Regions from separate parts of the Paenibacillus sp. JNUCC 35 genome, predicted to be linked through region 1. Evidence: predicted binding sites of a transcription regulator. Region 1 holds the regulator's gene; each other region holds the start of a gene.
The links. The regulator NrdR, encoded in region 1, represses ribonucleotide reductase genes. The targets are predictions, from matches to a motif close to AACACNATATATNGTGTT.

Region 1 (5,375 bases):
GATGAATGTACATCAAGCCTTTCCCTTTTTGGAAAAATACGGACTTACGATCGGCGTCGTCATTTTGACCATTGGGGTCATGACGCCGATCGCCAGCGGCAAAATGCCCGTCCAGACCATTCTCCAGTCTTTTATGCACTGGAAATCGCTTTTGGCCGTGCTGATCGGAATCACCGTTGCTTACCTGGGCGGCCGGGGCGCCCTACTCATGACGAACCAGCCGAATGTGGTAGCCGGACTGCTTATCGGCACCGTGCTCGGCGTTGCCCTGTTCCGCGGCGTTCCCGTCGGCCCTCTGATTGCGGCCGGGCTGCTCTCTCTACTCATCGGCAAAGGCTGAGACAAAACCGTCGAACCGCCGGCTCCAAACGCAAAAAACTGCCCTTCATAAAGAGGGCAGTTTTTTGCGTTTATATGGGAACACCGCAAGGAGGAAGCTTATACTCGCGATGGGGTTTTCGCAAACTGAGCGGCTGCTTCCGCGGCTCTTATTTTGGCGCCCTGCACAAGCTCTTCCGCTTTGTCCGGGTAAGCCGCGATGCCTTCCACATAGACATGCTCGTAGTCCGTGATCCCGATGAACGCCATAATTCCGCGCAGATATTTGTCGGTAAATTCAAAGTCCGCGGCCGGACCTTCGGAATAAATGCCTCCGCGCGCCTGGATATGAACGACTTTTTTGCCGTTCATGAGCCCTTCGGGTCCGTTCGCGGTATAACGGAACGTTTTTCCCGCAATCGCGATGTTGTCGATGTAAGCTTTCAGCATCGGTGGGTAGCTCAGGTTCCACATCGGAGTGACGAATACGTAGCCGTCGGCCGACAAAAACTGCTCCAGCACTTCATTCATCCGGTTGATGGCAGCCGCTTCCGTATCGTTCAGCGCTTCACCGGCACGCAGCTTATCCCAGCCGTTCAGGACATCGGCGTCAATAAGGGGAATATGCTCTTCGTACACATCTACGCGTTCCACTTGAAGATCTGGATTTTCTTTCGACACCGCCTCCAGAAAATGCTCCCCGACCTGAAGACCGAAAGAACGGTCCACCCCTCTTGGATTCGCAGTGATATATAATAATTTGTTCATTTTGATTTCCTCCTAGTCGGATTTCGAATATTTATATCGGCTAACTTGTATTCATCGACTTACTTTATGTAAGTATATTACCATGATCACTTTCTTTTGTAAAGCAGCTATACAAAATTTATTTTTTTGCAATTCGATGCACACCAAAAAACCGCCGGAATCCGGCGGATCTTAGGCTCCGATAAGGTTCTACTCCGGCATCACCCAAATGATTTGGGCCGTCCGGATAAAAAATTTCTTTCCGTCCTCCTGAACCACGACATGATCCGGTTTCACGTCCGTCAGAACGCCCCGGATGCTGCCGCGAACCGTCTCTACCACCACACATCGGCCGACAATCGTTTTGAGCGTCTGATACACATAGGGATCGATGCTGAAAAAAGGCTGCGGCACCGCGACCGGTACGCCTCCCCCTCCGGAAGGGACGCCCGCCCCAAGGGCGCCGTAGCCCCCCGGCTCCGCTCCTCCGCCGACCGATCCGAAGCCTCCCTGAGGGAAAGGCGCGAAACCTCCGCCACCCGGTTGAAAACCGGGAGGGAAGCCCGCCTGTCCGGACCAGCCGTCGGCTGAGCCGAAGCTCCCCGGATAAGCTCCCGGCGGCTGACCCTGATTGCTCAGGGGTTGATTGACCCCGCCGCCGAACGGAGACCCCGGCTGGAGCGGATACCCCCGGCAGCTGCGCCTGCCCCTGTGTCATTTTCGTGTAATCGGGAACTTCAGGTTTCCCGAACCCCCACGGGACTCCCTGCCCGTTTCCTTGCGTACTCGACATATCGTCGCCTCCTTTGGCCGTTCCACCCTGAAACATATGGCGGCGGATGCGGAGATATGCCTGTTGTCTTCCGGCTGTTTTCGTCGGCTGCGCGGCATATGCCTGTATTCGGGCCTTCCCCCGGCTATACGGCAAAAAGACTTTCCTCTTTTAAAGAAGAAAGCCCTGCAAGCTTGTCCCGGCCTCTAACCGTCCGGTTTCAGTGCGCTTAAATTCGTTTTGCCTAAAATCTGCTCCAGTTCCTTCAGGAACATGTTGATATCTTTAAACTGCCTGTACACCGACGCAAAGCGGATATAGGCCACTTCGTCGACCGGGTAAAGCTGCTCCATCACGAGTTCTCCGATCCTCATGCTGTCCACTTCCGCGTGAGCCATGTTGCGGACCTGCATTTCGACCTCGGAGACAATTTGCTCCAGCCGGTCCACGGACACCGGACGTTTCTCGCAGGCTCGGATTAACCCGCGCAAAATCTTATCGCGGTTAAATTCCTCGCGGCTGCCGTCTTTTTTGATGACGATAAGAGGCGTTTCCTCCACCATCTCGAACGTCGTAAACCGCCGCTGGCACTTCTCGCATTCTCTGCGCCGGCGGATCGATTTGTTGTCGTTAGCCGAACGGGAGTCCAGTACTTTCGTGCCGTTGTGCTCGCAAAACGGGCATTTCATCAGGGCTTCCTCCTCTCGTCCGTTCTTTATTTTTTCTCCCAAATGTTGCTTGTTATCAAGCTTACAAAAACGCACATAATAGTTCTACCAACGACAAGGAGGTGAACAGAAATGGGTGCAGGACAATCTCGCAGCAGCAACGTACTGGTTGTTCCACAAGCTAACCAAGCTTTGGATCAGCTGAAATATGAAGTTGCCCAAGAGCTTGGTATTGCGATTCCTCAAGACGGTTACTACGGTAACATGGCTACTCGCGACACGGGTGCTATCGGGGGTCACATTACTCGCAGACTGGTGCAAATCGCCGAACAACAACTGGCCGGTCAAGGCCAATCCCGCTAACTTCTAGCGGAAACCAAGCAACACGGAAGTATCGGATCCGGCGGCTACACCCGCCGGGTTCGGTGCTTCTTTATTTGCTTCCCGCGCTTTGGTTCCATTCCTCACCGTAAAGCTTCTTGAATTTCTGCTGGTAATACAGCACCCTCTGTACATAATGCCGGGTCTCGCCGAACGGGATCTTTTTGATGGTTTCTTCCGTCCCGTCCCAGACGCCGTTGTTTTTCCATTTGCTGACGTTCCCCTGACCCGCGTTATACGCGGCTATGGAATAAAGCCAGTTTCCCTTGTACTGCTTGTTCAGCCAAGCCAGGTACCAAGAGCCAAGCTGGATATTATGCTTCGGATCGCGGAAATCGGCCGATTTCGTATTGGACGTTTCGCGAATCCATTCCGCTGTATCGGGCATGAGCTGCATAATACCGACGGCTCCTTTTTTGGATTCCCGGTCGTGGTTGAAATTCGTCTCCACTTTGATAATAGCCGCAATCAGAAACGGATCGACCTGGTACTGTGCGGCATTCTGCCGGATTTCTTCACGATAGTGAATGGGATAGATCATCTGCCCGATAAAAAGTCCGTTGCTGAACAGAAGAAACACAAATCCGAGCAGCAGCAGGGCGAATACCCGCTTTTTCCGCAGAAGCTTCATTACAGCCCCCTTTGAAGCCAGAACCGCTCGACAAGCTGCTCCGTCTGCTCCAGGGTCTCCGAATTATCGATACAAATATCCGCGAGCTCTTTTTTACGTTCAATGGGCCACTGGGCCGCAAGCCGGGATTCCGCCTGTTCGGCGTTCAGCCCGTCCCGCTCCATCAGTCTCCTCAGCTGAACTTCTCTCGGCACATAAACGACCATAACGGACGAAAACATGCTTTGAAGTCCCGATTCGTAGAGCAGCGGCACGTCCACCACGACAAGCTTGTCCGGAAATTCACGCTCCGCGGCGGCCATTCTTTCTTTCATGAGAGCACGGATGGACGGATGCAAAAGATCTTCGAGCGCTTTCCGGGCTTCTTCGTTCCCGAAAACCGTCTCGCCCAGTCTTTTACGGTGGAGCGAGCCATCCGGCAGCAGCATATCTTGTCCGAAATGCGCGGCGACCTGAGCCAGAACGGGGCTCCCCGGCTCTACCACTTCGCGCGCGATCCGGTCGGCGTCTATAAGAATCGCACCGCGGCGGACAAGCATGGCCGAGACCGTGCTTTTGCCGCAGGCGATACCTCCCGTGAGTCCTATATTCATTTCACTCGACTCCCACGTCAATCACATTTTTTAAGGAATAACAGCTAAAACAGCTTGGAAATGCCCATCAGGATCAGGACGACTCCCGGCAGCACCGATACTTTACGAATCCAACCGAGCCCGGAATACGTATAGCCGATTTTCAGGCCGAAGTAAATAAACAGCCCGCTCGTTACCGCGATTACCGCCGATGTCAGCAGAGGGGTATACCCGATCAAAGCGGCGCCGATTCCCGCTCCGAAAGCGTCAAGGGATAGCGCGATTCCAAGCAGCGTCGCTTCCGAAGAAGAAATATTGCCGGACCGGTCCACGTCGGCCGCGGAAGGCGTACGCAAAATCTGGATCACGAGTCCGAGCCGCTTAATCTCGATCGAAAACATCCGCGGCTCGCGTTCCGGCTCTGCCCCTGTGGCTTCAGGACGGCGGGCCGCAACCGGATTCGACTGGAAAACAGCTTCCAGACGGGCTGTTCCGGCCGGCACCGCCGTTGCATTCGCCGTCTGTGTACGTTCCTTTTCATCACCGTCGCCGTCATTGCCCTGCTTCTGTGCCAGAAACTGAACCAGCGCCCAGATTCCGATGCCGATCAGAATGGCCGCACCGAGCATCCCGGCATAGTCCGGGGATAAATACCTCGTCAACCACACTCCAAAACTCATCGAAATGTAAATGATGATTCCCGAGCACAGGGAAACGATCGCCAGGGACGGGAGCGGGATACGGATTTTACGCAAGCCGTACATCATCCCTACCCCAAAGCCGTCCAAACTGACGGCCAGAGCCAGAATCAACAGAGAAAAAGATGGAAGCACGCCTCATTCCTCCTACCTGCATTTTCTACTCAACTATCATATGGAGGGGTAGGAGGAGTTGTGCTAAAGCTTATTTTTCGGCGCACTGCGCTTTCTTTTGAGAGGCTGGCATTTCAGGCAGAAATGCGTGCCCCGGCCGCCGACGACGGTTTTCTCGATCAAGCTGCCGCAGTTAACGCAGGGTTTGCCGTTCCGGCCGTAAATGTTCAGGGCATGCTGGAAATTTCCGGATTCGCCTTGGCCGTTTACGTACGATTTAATGGAAGAGCCCCCGGCCTCGACCGCGCTTTGGAGGGTATGCACAATCGCTTCGTGAAGGTTCTGAAGCTCAAGGCGGGTCAGCGAAGCCGCCTCCCTCTCGGGATGAATTCCCGCCCGAAAAAGCGCCTCGTCTACATAAATATTACCGAGTCCGACGATGTATGCTTGATTGAGCAGCAGCGGTTTGATTTT
Region 2 (5,375 bases), 170 kb from region 1:
AGATGGTCACGCCTTTGCATCCCAGATCGAAGGCAAGCTCGTACAGCCGCTCGGTTTCTTCGACCGTGAAATCGGCCGGGCAATTCGCCGTCTTGGAAATGGAACTGTCTACCCAGCGCTGGATAGCGGCTTGAGCGCGGATATGATCCTCCGCCGACAGACTCATGGCCGTCACGAAATAATCCGGCAGTTCCTGGTCCTTGTTGGCATCCTTCCATTCCTGCGCGATCGGCACGAATTGCTTGTCGTAACCGAGGCGGCTTTGGCGGAAATATTCAAAAGCGAAATAAGGCTCGATACCGGTGGAAGTTCCGACCATCGTTCCCGTGCTTCCCGTCGGTGCCTGCGTAATGACCGTCACGTTGCGCATTCCGTTCTTGCGGACGGATTCCGTCACTTCCGGATAAACCTCGTGCATGTTTTTCATAAAGCCGCTCTGCAGGAATTTCTCGGTTTCGAAGTGCTTGAAAGAACCTTTCTCCCCGGCAATTTCAGAAGAAGCCAGGTAAGCTTCACGTGCCATGAAACCATAGATTTTATCCAGGAATTCGAGAGATTCCGGGCTTCCGTAACGGATGCGAAGCTTGATCATCAGCTCGGCCAGCCCCATCGTTCCAAGTCCGACACGGCGTTCACCCTGCTGGTTCTCGCGGTTTTCCTCGAAGTGGTAGGGCGTCTTGTCGATAACGTTGTCCAGAAAACGCGTGGAGTAACGGACGGTTTTGCCTAGCTCGTCCCAGGCGACATCGTCATTCTCCTCGTCGTAAAACTTGGACAGGTTGACGGCGGACAAGTTGCATACGCCCCAGGCCGGAAGCCCCTGCTCTCCGCAAGGATTGGTACAGATGATCGGGTTGAAGTACCAGCTGTTGGACATCTGGTTGTAGTACTCCATAAACACGACGCCCGGCTCCGCGGAGCGCCATGCGGACTCGATGATCGTGTGCCAAACTTCGCGGGCTTTGACCGTGCGGTACACTTTTACGGCTTTTCCGAGCTTTTTCCACTCATTGAGATCGCCGTTCCAAACTTCGTCGTATTCGGGGTCCGTCGTATCCGGGAACACGAGATCCCAGTCCAGATCCTCCTTCACCGCTTTCATAAAGCCGTTGCTTACGCAAACGGAAAGGTTCGCGTTCGTAATCTGGCCCATCGTAGATTTAACGGTGATAAAATCAAGCAGATCGGGGTGCCAGTCGTTGATCATAAGCATCAGAGCACCGCGACGGCTGCCGCCCTGCTCGATCAAGCCCGTCGTATAGCTGAAGAGGCCTCCCCATGACACGGAACCGCTGGAAGAGCCGTTAACGCCTTTAACGATCGCGCGACGCGGGCGAAGGGACGAAAGATTAATTCCGACCCCGCCCCCGCGGGACATAATTTCCGTCATCTCGGACAAGGTGGCCATAATACCTCCGCGGCTGTCATGCGGAGACGGAATGACATAGCAGTTGAACAGCGTCAACTCGTCGCTGGCATCCGCGCCTGCGGCGATACGGCCCCCGGGAACAAGCTTCCAGTCGTCCAGAATGTAACGGAATTTTTCCGTCCATTCCTTCTGTTTTTCCGGCGTCGCTTCCACGGAAGCCATGGCCTTGGCCAGGCGGTCCCACAGCTCATCCGGCGTTTTTTCTATATTAAGAGTCAGTCTGTCGATGTTCGACTCGATCGTTTCGCCGCTGCGCAGCTTAACGGTAACATTGCGCCCATCTCGCGCGGTGATTTCCCCGACTTCCTTGGCCGGAAATTTCGGGTCGTCCTTGGTCAGGACAAGCACCACGTCTCCGACTTTCGTATTGTTCGTGTCCGCATCTTTTAACGCATAACGATCCAAAAAGATTTTTTCACTCAAACCTTCCAAACTTTTCCGCTGCATCGTCTTCAAAACGGCAACACCCTCCCAAATCAATGTACCTGCACCCGGGAACCCGCACCACTGCGCGAATTTCGCGGTATGTACGTAAGCACTATATATAGTGTCCTTAAAAGATTATACAACACTAGATGTTGTGTTACGAATAAACTGCGAATGAATTCAACGGGATAACAAAAAGCAGGTGCTTGTTTTCTCACTTTTTCTTCGCCTTGCTCTTTATTTCGTTTGCGAAACATTTATAAAAAACGACAATTTTCGACATATCGAGCCTGTAAAAGGATAAGAGTCGCGGTGCCCCGCGGGTAATTTTTTGTAAACATTGCTGCAGCCGATTTGCGTGCATACAGACCATCGGCTCATTTGTGTAAGGTATTCTTTCCCCTATATACTATAAACAGATCCGCCGAAAAAAGAAACGGACGTTCGCCAGTTGGGTAATTTTTCGTATTATCCCCTACATACTTTTTACTTTCAATCGGCTGCGCCCAGACACGCTTGCCAACACAAGCGCTTATTTTGGTAATAGAAAGATAACTTAAAGGAGAACTAACCCGATGATGCTTTTCGGAAATCAACTTGTACCGGACGAAGAAGTCCGCATTTCCCCCCTTGACCGGGGCTATTATTTCGGGGACGGCGTCTACGAGGTGTTCCGCATTTACGACGGCCGGCTATTTGAAGTAGAGAAACATATGGAACGTTTCAACCGCAGTATGGCCGAAGTCCGGATCGGCCTTCCTTATCCGCTCGAAGAGCTGGAGAATCTGCTGAACCGGCTCACGGAGGCTGCCGGCATCCCCGACGGCCTCGCTTACGTTCAGATCACCCGCGGCGCCGCTCCGCGTTCCCATCCGTTTCCGGCTGCGGCGGAGCCGGTCGTGACGGGCTGGTGCTCCCCGTTTTTGCGTCCCCTGAAAGATCTGGAAAACGGGATTTCCGCCATCGTCCGGGAGGATATCCGCTGGCACCGGTGCGATATCAAATCGCTGAACCTGCTCCCGAACGTGCTGCTGAAGCAGGAGGCTCTTGACGGCGGTGCGGGCGAAGTTATTTTCAACCGAGGCGGCGTCATCACCGAAGCGAGCGCGTCCAACGTGATGATCGTCAAAGACGGGATCGTGAGAACTCATCCCGCCGATCATCATATCCTGCGGGGCGTCACCCGCTCGCTCGTTATCCGACTCGCGGAAGGTCTGGGCATCGCCGTGCGTGAAGAAGCTTTTCGGGCCGAGGAACTCGCCTCGGCCGATGAAGTCTTCATCACCAGCACTGGCTCCGAAGTTATGCCGGTCGTGCTGGTGGACAGCCGGCCCGTCGGAGACGGCAAGCCCGGTCCCGTTACCCGGCGGCTCCAGCAGGCCTTCGAGGCGGCGATTCCGGCCGGAAGCCGCTGATCCGGCGGACAGCAAAAAAGGCCTCCAAACCGCACTTTAGAGTGGGTTTGGAGGCCTTTTTTTACCGCGGCAGCGGGCCGCCGAAGGCGGAAACCGGTATGCGGCCGCCATCCTTTGGCTACCGGTGCTGCCTCATCCATCCCGCCGCATAATCGACAAGCGGACGCTGCGGCATCAAGGCCGTGTCAGCCGAGCCTACTTTTCCGCGGATGACCACCGAGTGCCGGGCTTCGAAATCCGCACCCGCCCGGTCGAAATCGTCCGAGTCGATTCCGATATCCGGAAACTCCACCCACTGACGGACCCCGTCTCCATCAAGAACAGGCGCCCCGTTCGTGACTTCCTTCTTCGACGCATACTCCGCCCGGTATTCCGCCAAATGGATGGACGTGTTGGAGCCGTGACCGACGCCCAGCAGCAGCACATGACCTTCCAGCTCGTACAGACGGGCAAGCGGGGAACCCTCCCCGAGCCCGTAAGCCAGGGAATGATCGCCCGTCAGTTTCTGCGCCTGCGGTCCGATCGCCGCAAACGAAACCTGCGGGTGGCTGCTGCGCATAACCCCCGGGTAAGTTCTGAACGCTTCCGGCAAGGCTCCCATAAAAAACGTCCGGGTCTCCTCCGCTTTATAGGCCGGCATCGTGCTTCGGATCACGTCCCACCACTCCTGCGGCACGGGCGGATTGCTCCAAGCCGATGGCTCCGACAAGTCGCCGCTGTGTGTCGGCATCATCAGCGTGCCCCCGCTGCCCAATGCGTCCCGGAGAGCAGCTATGACCGCCTGTGTGCCCCCGCAAACCCAACCGAGGGAACTTAGAGAGGAATGGACCAAGAGAATCATCCCCTTCTTCACACCGAGTCTTCTGAGATCCTCCGCAAGGCTTTCCGCCGTATGCGGCCGTTTCCCCGTTCGTTCTATAATCTTGTCGATCGACATGGTACGTTCACCTCACCCCAAAATTACCGCTACCGCTTCAAATTCCATTCGTCGGAACTGTACTTTTCGCGCGCCAGCTCTTCCGCAAGCTCCAGCTCGTACGGAGTCAACGCTCCGTCTTCAAGCTCAATGCCCATGCCTTCGGCTACACCGGCGCGGAATGCGGTTTCCACGTCTCCGAGTGTCACGGGGGCAAGCCCGGCAGTTCGGAGCAGATCGTTAATCGCGACCGCTTTCTGCACAAAGCTCTGCTTCATCCGCTCCGCAATCCGCTCGTTGGAGAAAAGCAGCAGGCCGAACAACTGCTCAACATCCAATTCCAGCAAAATGGAGCCGTGCTGAAGCACGACATTCTTCTGCCTAACCTGCGCGCTTCCAGCGACTTTGCGGCCTTCCACGACAAGCTCGTACCACGAAGGGGAATCAAAGCAGGCCGCCGAGCCGAGCGATTCGTATTTCCTCTTCTCTTCTTCGGTTGCCAGGTTCACCATCTCGGCCGCCAGCCCCAGCTTCCGGAATCCGAGGAGCAGCCCTTCGCTGAGGACCCGGTAAGCTTCCGTTACGCTCGTCGGGATTCCCGGATAACGTTCCGAGACGATGATGCTGTATGTAAGCTCGGCATCGTGCAGAACCGCCCGGCCGCCCGTCGGACGGCGTACGAATCCGAGACCTTGGCCGGCGACTTTGTCCAGATCGATCTCCTTCTGCGCTTTCTGAAAATAACCGATGGAGAGAGCCGCCGGCCCCCAGCCGTAAAAACGGACCGTCGGAGGAACCCTGCCTTCGCTGTGCGCGATGAGAATCGCTTCGTCGATCGCCATGTTCTCAGCCGCCGTCCGGTTGCCTGTATGCATATAACGCCATGTTGTCATGTTCCTCTTCCCTTCTTATCAAGAACGGCAGGCGCGGAAGCCCGGCCCGCCCGTATCGGTTTTGAGTGCACGTTCATTCCTTTATCATAGCACAGGAGCGCTTCCGATAACATTCGATAGAGCTCCCGGCAAGGATGTCTGTGGCGGCACAAGCCGAAGAAATCCCGGCAATGCGGCCGCGTTATGAAACCTCCTTCTTTGGATCATACTAGTTACAAAGTTGCAGATTGCATACGGCTGACCGCTCATAACGGCAGCAGCAAGCGGATGACGGGCAGACGGGTCGGGAAACGGCG
Region 3 (5,375 bases), 2.8 Mb from region 1:
TTGGCCCCGTTAAAGCGAGTCTGGTAGTCTCCGGTCAGATAGCCGGTCACACGACGCAGGCGGCGGATATGTATGTCCTTTTCATGACTGCCGCAAGCAGGACAAACGGCACCGATAATGCCTTCGTAACCGCAAGCGCTGCAGCGGTCGATGGGATGATTGATGCTGAAATAGCTGACCTGCCGGGAAAGCGCAAACTTAATGATTTTGACAAAGGCGGGCAGGTTATTGCGGGCATTCCCGTTCAGTTCCACGTAGGTGATGGCTCCGGCGTTGCATAATTCGTGGAACGGGGCTTCCAGACTGATCTTTTCCGCCGATGTCATCGGATGATACACCGGAATATGAAAAGAATTCGTGTAATATTCACGGTCGGTGACACCGGGCAGGCAGCCGTAAGTTTCCCGGTCCCGCTTGGTGAACTTGCCGGACAATCCTTCGGCAGGAGTCGCGAATAGCGTAAGGTTGATGTTCAGCGCCTCGCTTTTGGCATCGCAGAAATTACGCAGATAACGGATCAGCTCGATTGCTTTGGCGTACACCTGCGGGGATTCACCGTGGTGAGAGCCGTACATCGCTTTCATGCATTCGGCTAGACCGATGAACCCGATAGACAGGCTGCCATGTTTGAGCAGGTCGCCTACGGGTTCGTCGGGATCAAGCTGTTCCCCGCCTTCCCAGACTCCTTCCCGCATCATGAAATCCGATGCTTTAGTCTTCTGGGCGGCTTGAATGCCGAAACGGTGCAGCAATCCGTCAAGGGCAATCTCGAGATAAAGAGTGAGTTTGCGGTAAAAGCCCGCTTCATCCGCCTTACTGCGACGGCCCGAAACGATGCCGTACTCGATGCCCGGCTTCACCAGATTCAGCGTATTGAAAGACAGATTGCCTTTGCCGGACAAACGGTTCCGGCCGAAACGGTCGGCGACAACCCGGGTACGGCAGCCCATAGTGGCGAACTCCGTATCGGGATCGATCGGGTTGTAGTGTTCCAGATTGAGCGGAGCATCCAGATTGGCGAAATTCGGATACAGCCTTCGCGACGAGCATTCTGCCGCTTTCAGGAACAGGGAATAGTTCGGGTCCCCGGACTCCAGATTTACGCCCTTCTTGCATTTGAAGATCTGAATAGGAAAAATCGGTGTCTCCCCGTGCCCGAGTCCTCTCATCGTAGCCGTTAAAACGGACTGAATGACCAACTGCCCTTCGGGGGAAGTACAGGTCCCGTAATTGATGCTGGTAAACGGGATTTGTCCGCCTGCGCGGCTGGACATGGTGTTCAGGTTATGAATCAGACTCTCTGCGCCCTGCATCGTTTCCTGTTCGGTCTCTTCAAGCGCATAACGATAAGATTCGGGGCATACTATCCGCAAATCCGCCCGGCTCATCGAGATGCCCCGTTCGTCGTCTACCGGTTCGTTTTCGCTGAAATAACGCAGCGCCTTCCTAAAATGTTTGGCAAACGACTTGGCCACATAAGGAGCAAGGTCGTGATCGAGCTTATTGGCGGAAACACCGCCGTACTGAGCATTCTGCTGCGATTGGAAGATGATCGCGACGAGCGCCATCGCCGACGAGATTGAGTTTGGCGGCCGCACGCTGCCGCTGCCCGTGTCAAATCCCCGCCGAAGCAGTTTGGCGAACGGGATAAAAATGCAATTGGTCGTCCCGAGAACGTACTGGTCCAGATCGTGCACATACAAATAATTGGCGTCTACAGCTTGTACCAGAACCGCAGGCATCGTAAACCGCCGGGCGTACCATCTGGCATACTCGCTCCCGAACTTACTCATTTTCCCCGAGAAACTCTCTCCGTTCAGATTGGCATTCTCGCGCAGAAGATCAGCATCGCTGCCTTCCATGATGGCGTCTCCCCATTTTTTTATTTCCTCCAGCAAGGCATCCGTGTTGCTCTGGTTTGGCCTGCCTAACAACGACATTTAAATGTCTCCCTTCCGAAAACAGCAGGTTTTTACCGGTAAGAGGTCTCCCGTTCTGATTGCGGGTTTTCACCTCCTTAGACCGAAAACACTACATATAGATGTTTTTGTTTAATTTAGCACACGATCTAGTGTTTTGGTGTCGATTTAATCACAGACAAGCACGGCCCAACCTTCCCCAGGCGAATACCCTTCATTTCGTGTATATTGGAAGATGTACGTTATCACCCGCACCGAAGGAGTGTCGCAGTTGAAAAACCTTCTCGTGACCGGCTACCGGGCGCATGAGCTGAACATTTTTAACGAAAAGCATGAAGGCATTGAGTATATAAAAAAAGCGATCGCGGGCCGGCTTGTCCCGCTTATCGAAGACGGGTTGGAATGGGTGATCACGCCGGGGCAGTACGGGGTGGATCTGTGGGCGTGCGAGGTCGTGATCGGACTCAAGAAGGAGTATCCGCAGCTGAAGCTTTCGATTCTGACCGCCTACGCCAACCCGGAAGAGAAGTGGAAAGAGGATAAGCAGGAGTTTTACCGCGGCATCCTGAAGGGTGTGGATTTCTACGGAGCGGTCAGCAAGCAGCCGTATGCCGGCGTGTGGCAGCTGCAGGCCCGGGACGATCTTCTCCTGCGCAAAACGGACGGCCTTCTTCTTTTTTATGACGAAGAAGCGGGCGAGGGGAGTCCCCGTTTTATGAAAGAACGGGCCCTGAAGAAACAGAACGAAGACGGATACGCCGTCATGATAATCACGCCCGAAGAGGTTCAGGACATAGCGGATGAAGAGAACCGGGCGGATTTTTACTGACGCCGGTCCCGTCATGCCGGCCTTCCCGGCCTTAACCTTGCGGAATCCGCGGTTCTCCCTTGCGGGCAGCCGTTTCGGTTCATTCCCGCCGCATTTTTTCCTTCGGCCTATATGACATTTATCATGTGCCCTCATGACGTTTATGACTACTGCGCGAAAGCGGTTCTCCTTATAATGGGGGTAGAATAGCGCGCTGACGCCCGGGATTTAACCCCGCGTCAGAACGAGGAGGACACATACTAATGTCTCAGACGAAAGTTATGAATTTGAAAAAAGATGTCGCCCCCTACGAAAAAACCGATACAAAATCCAGTATCCGGCAGGTTTTCAACACGATTGTGCCTCTCCTCCTGCTGTGGTATGCGGCTTACGCAAGCCTTTCCGTCTCGTACTGGCTCACGCTTCCTCTAGCTTTAATCACAGCCGGGTTTGTCATCCGGACGTTCATCATATTTCACGACTGCTGTCATCAGTCTTTCTTTAAAAGCCGCCGGGCGAACGATATTCTCGGCACCATTACCGGCGTTCTGACGCTGTGTCCGTACGAGCAGTGGAAGTACAGTCACTCCGTGCATCACGCAACCAGCAGCAATCTCGACAAGCGCGGCACCGGAGACATGTGGGTGCTGACCGTAGAAGAGTACGCCGCAGCTCCCTGGTTCCGCAAGGTCGCTTACCGCATCTACCGCAATCCGCTGGTCATGTTCGGCCTCGGACCGATTGCCGTCTTCCTGATCCAGTACCGTTTCAACCGCAAGAAAGCGAAGCGCAAGGAACGCATCAACACGTATGTAACCAACATTTCCATCGTGCTGCTGTATGCGCTGATGTGCTGGCTGATCGGCTGGCAGGCATTCGTGCTCGTGCAGGCGCCGGTCTTCTTCGTCTCGGGACTGCTGGGCATCTGGCTCTTCTATGTGCAGCACCAGTTCGAAGACTCCTACTTCGAGAAGGAAGACGAGTGGAGCTACGTGAAAGCGGCCGTTGACGGCAGCTCTTACTACCAGCTTCCGAAAGTTTTGCAGTGGATCACAGGCAACATCGGCTACCACCATGTTCACCATTTGAGCCCGAGAGTGCCGAATTACAACCTGGAAAAAGCGCACAATTCCACGCTCCCTCTGCAAAAAGCGACGACCATTACGCTCCGCACGAGCCTGCAGTCTCTCCGATTCCGTCTGTGGGACGAAAAAGGCAAGACGTTTGTAAGCTTTAAAGATGTCAAACATATACTCCGCAGGCCGGGAGCCGCAAGCGATGTCCTGAAGAATCCGAAACCGGGTCTACAGGGCGAATAGTCCCAAACTTAACGGTTTATGCTAAAATGGATGTAAAACGGCGCCGCAGAAAAGGTGAAGAGACCATGCAGAATTGGATTCGAATTTTTCAGAAAAACACCGGTCTCAGTCCTTATGTGTGGGTGGTCTTTTACATCCTTCCTTTTTATTTCATATTCAGTTCGGGTTCCACCCTCAAGAACGTCTTCGGCATCGGCATGATCATCGTGTTTTTCTGCTGCTATGTGCTGTCCGTCGTATCGAAGGGGTGGCTTGTGTATTTCTGGACGAGCGTGCAGATCGTCGTTTCGATCGCGATGGCGCTGCTGTTCGGGTATGTGTATTTCTCACTGTTTCTCGCTTTTTTTATCGGGAATATTCAGAACAAGATCGGCTTCTTCACCTTCTACACCATTCATCTGGTAAGTACGATCGCTACGATCAATTTCGGGTTTGTCACGCAAAATCCGGTCTTCATTACGCAGCTGCCGTTCGTGCTGATCTCCCTGATCGGGGTGATTCTGCTTCCGGTCAATACGTATACGAAGAACAAACGGGATAAGCTGCAGGAGCAGCTGGAGGACGCGAACAAGCGGATTGACGAGCTGGTCAAGCTGGAGGAGCGCCAGCGGATAGCCCGGGACCTGCACGACACGCTCGGGCAAAAGCTTTCCCTGATCGGGCTCAAGAGCGATCTCGCGGGCAAGCTCATCGCCAAGAATCCGAACCAGGCGCGGGCCGAGATTAACGATGTGCGGCAGACGGCGCGCAGCGCGCTAAAAGAAGTGCGCGAGATGGTGACCAACATGCGCAGCACGCGGGTTGCCGAGGAAATGTTCCGGGTCAAGCAGATTCTGAAAGCGGCGCAGATTCCGTTCAAGCTGGAGGGAGACCCGAAGCAGATCGATACCTCGCTGATGACGGAGAACGTCGTCAGCATGTGTCTCAAGGAGGCCGTGACCAACGTGGTCAAACACAGCGGTGCGACGGCCTGCACGATTGTGATCGAACCGTCGCGGACAGACCTCGTCGTCAAGGTGAAGGACAACGGGAACGGCCGGGCGGAGCAGTTCGATTATTTCCGCGGGAACGGGCTGCGCGGGATGAAAGAACGTCTGGAATTTATTAACGGCACGCTGGAAATTCTCTCCGACGGAGGGACCACGGTCGTCATTAAAATTCCGATCGTTTTGAAACAACCGGCAAAGGAGGCGGGGAAATGATTCGCATTGTGATCGCCGAGGACCAGCGGATGCTGCTGGGCGCGCTAGCTTCCCTGCTTAATCTGGAGGAAGATATGACCGTTGTCGGCGTTGCGGGCAACGGCGAAGACGCGCTGAAGCTCGTGCA

Region 2: the regulator NrdR is predicted to act here: its motif matches at 1,964-1,981, upstream of AC2TF6_RS20020 (adenosylcobalamin-dependent ribonucleoside-diphosphate reductase).
Region 3: the regulator NrdR is predicted to act here: its motif matches at 2,028-2,045, upstream of AC2TF6_RS04995 (anaerobic ribonucleoside triphosphate reductase).

Annotation. Positions count from the first base shown of each region.
Region 1 is NZ_CM177771.1:4,616,760-4,622,134, forward strand. It holds gene AC2TF6_RS20900 (DUF441 domain-containing protein) at 1-340, shown strand, start outside; gene AC2TF6_RS20905 (FMN-dependent NADH-azoreductase) at 439-1,086, opposite strand; gene AC2TF6_RS20910 (YuzF family protein) at 1,276-1,479, opposite strand; gene nrdR (transcriptional regulator NrdR) at 2,044-2,526, opposite strand; gene AC2TF6_RS20920 (alpha/beta-type small acid-soluble spore protein) at 2,638-2,868, shown strand; gene AC2TF6_RS20925 (lytic transglycosylase domain-containing protein) at 2,939-3,517, opposite strand; gene coaE (dephospho-CoA kinase) at 3,517-4,110, opposite strand; gene AC2TF6_RS20935 (MntP/YtaF family protein) at 4,155-4,922, opposite strand; gene mutM (DNA-formamidopyrimidine glycosylase) at 4,986-5,375, opposite strand, start outside.
Region 2 is NZ_CM177771.1:4,446,999-4,452,373, forward strand. It holds gene AC2TF6_RS20020 (adenosylcobalamin-dependent ribonucleoside-diphosphate reductase) at 1-1,885, opposite strand, end outside; gene dat (D-amino-acid transaminase) at 2,431-3,270, shown strand; gene AC2TF6_RS20030 (AAC(3) family N-acetyltransferase) at 3,389-4,207, opposite strand; gene AC2TF6_RS20035 (lipoate--protein ligase family protein) at 4,237-5,079, opposite strand.
Region 3 is NZ_CM177771.1:1,136,771-1,142,145, forward strand. It holds gene AC2TF6_RS04995 (anaerobic ribonucleoside triphosphate reductase) at 1-1,940, opposite strand, end outside; gene AC2TF6_RS05000 (SLOG family protein) at 2,191-2,748, shown strand; gene desA (Delta(5) desaturase DesA) at 2,991-4,046, shown strand; gene AC2TF6_RS05010 (histidine kinase) at 4,112-5,248, shown strand; gene AC2TF6_RS05015 (response regulator transcription factor) at 5,245-5,375, shown strand, end outside.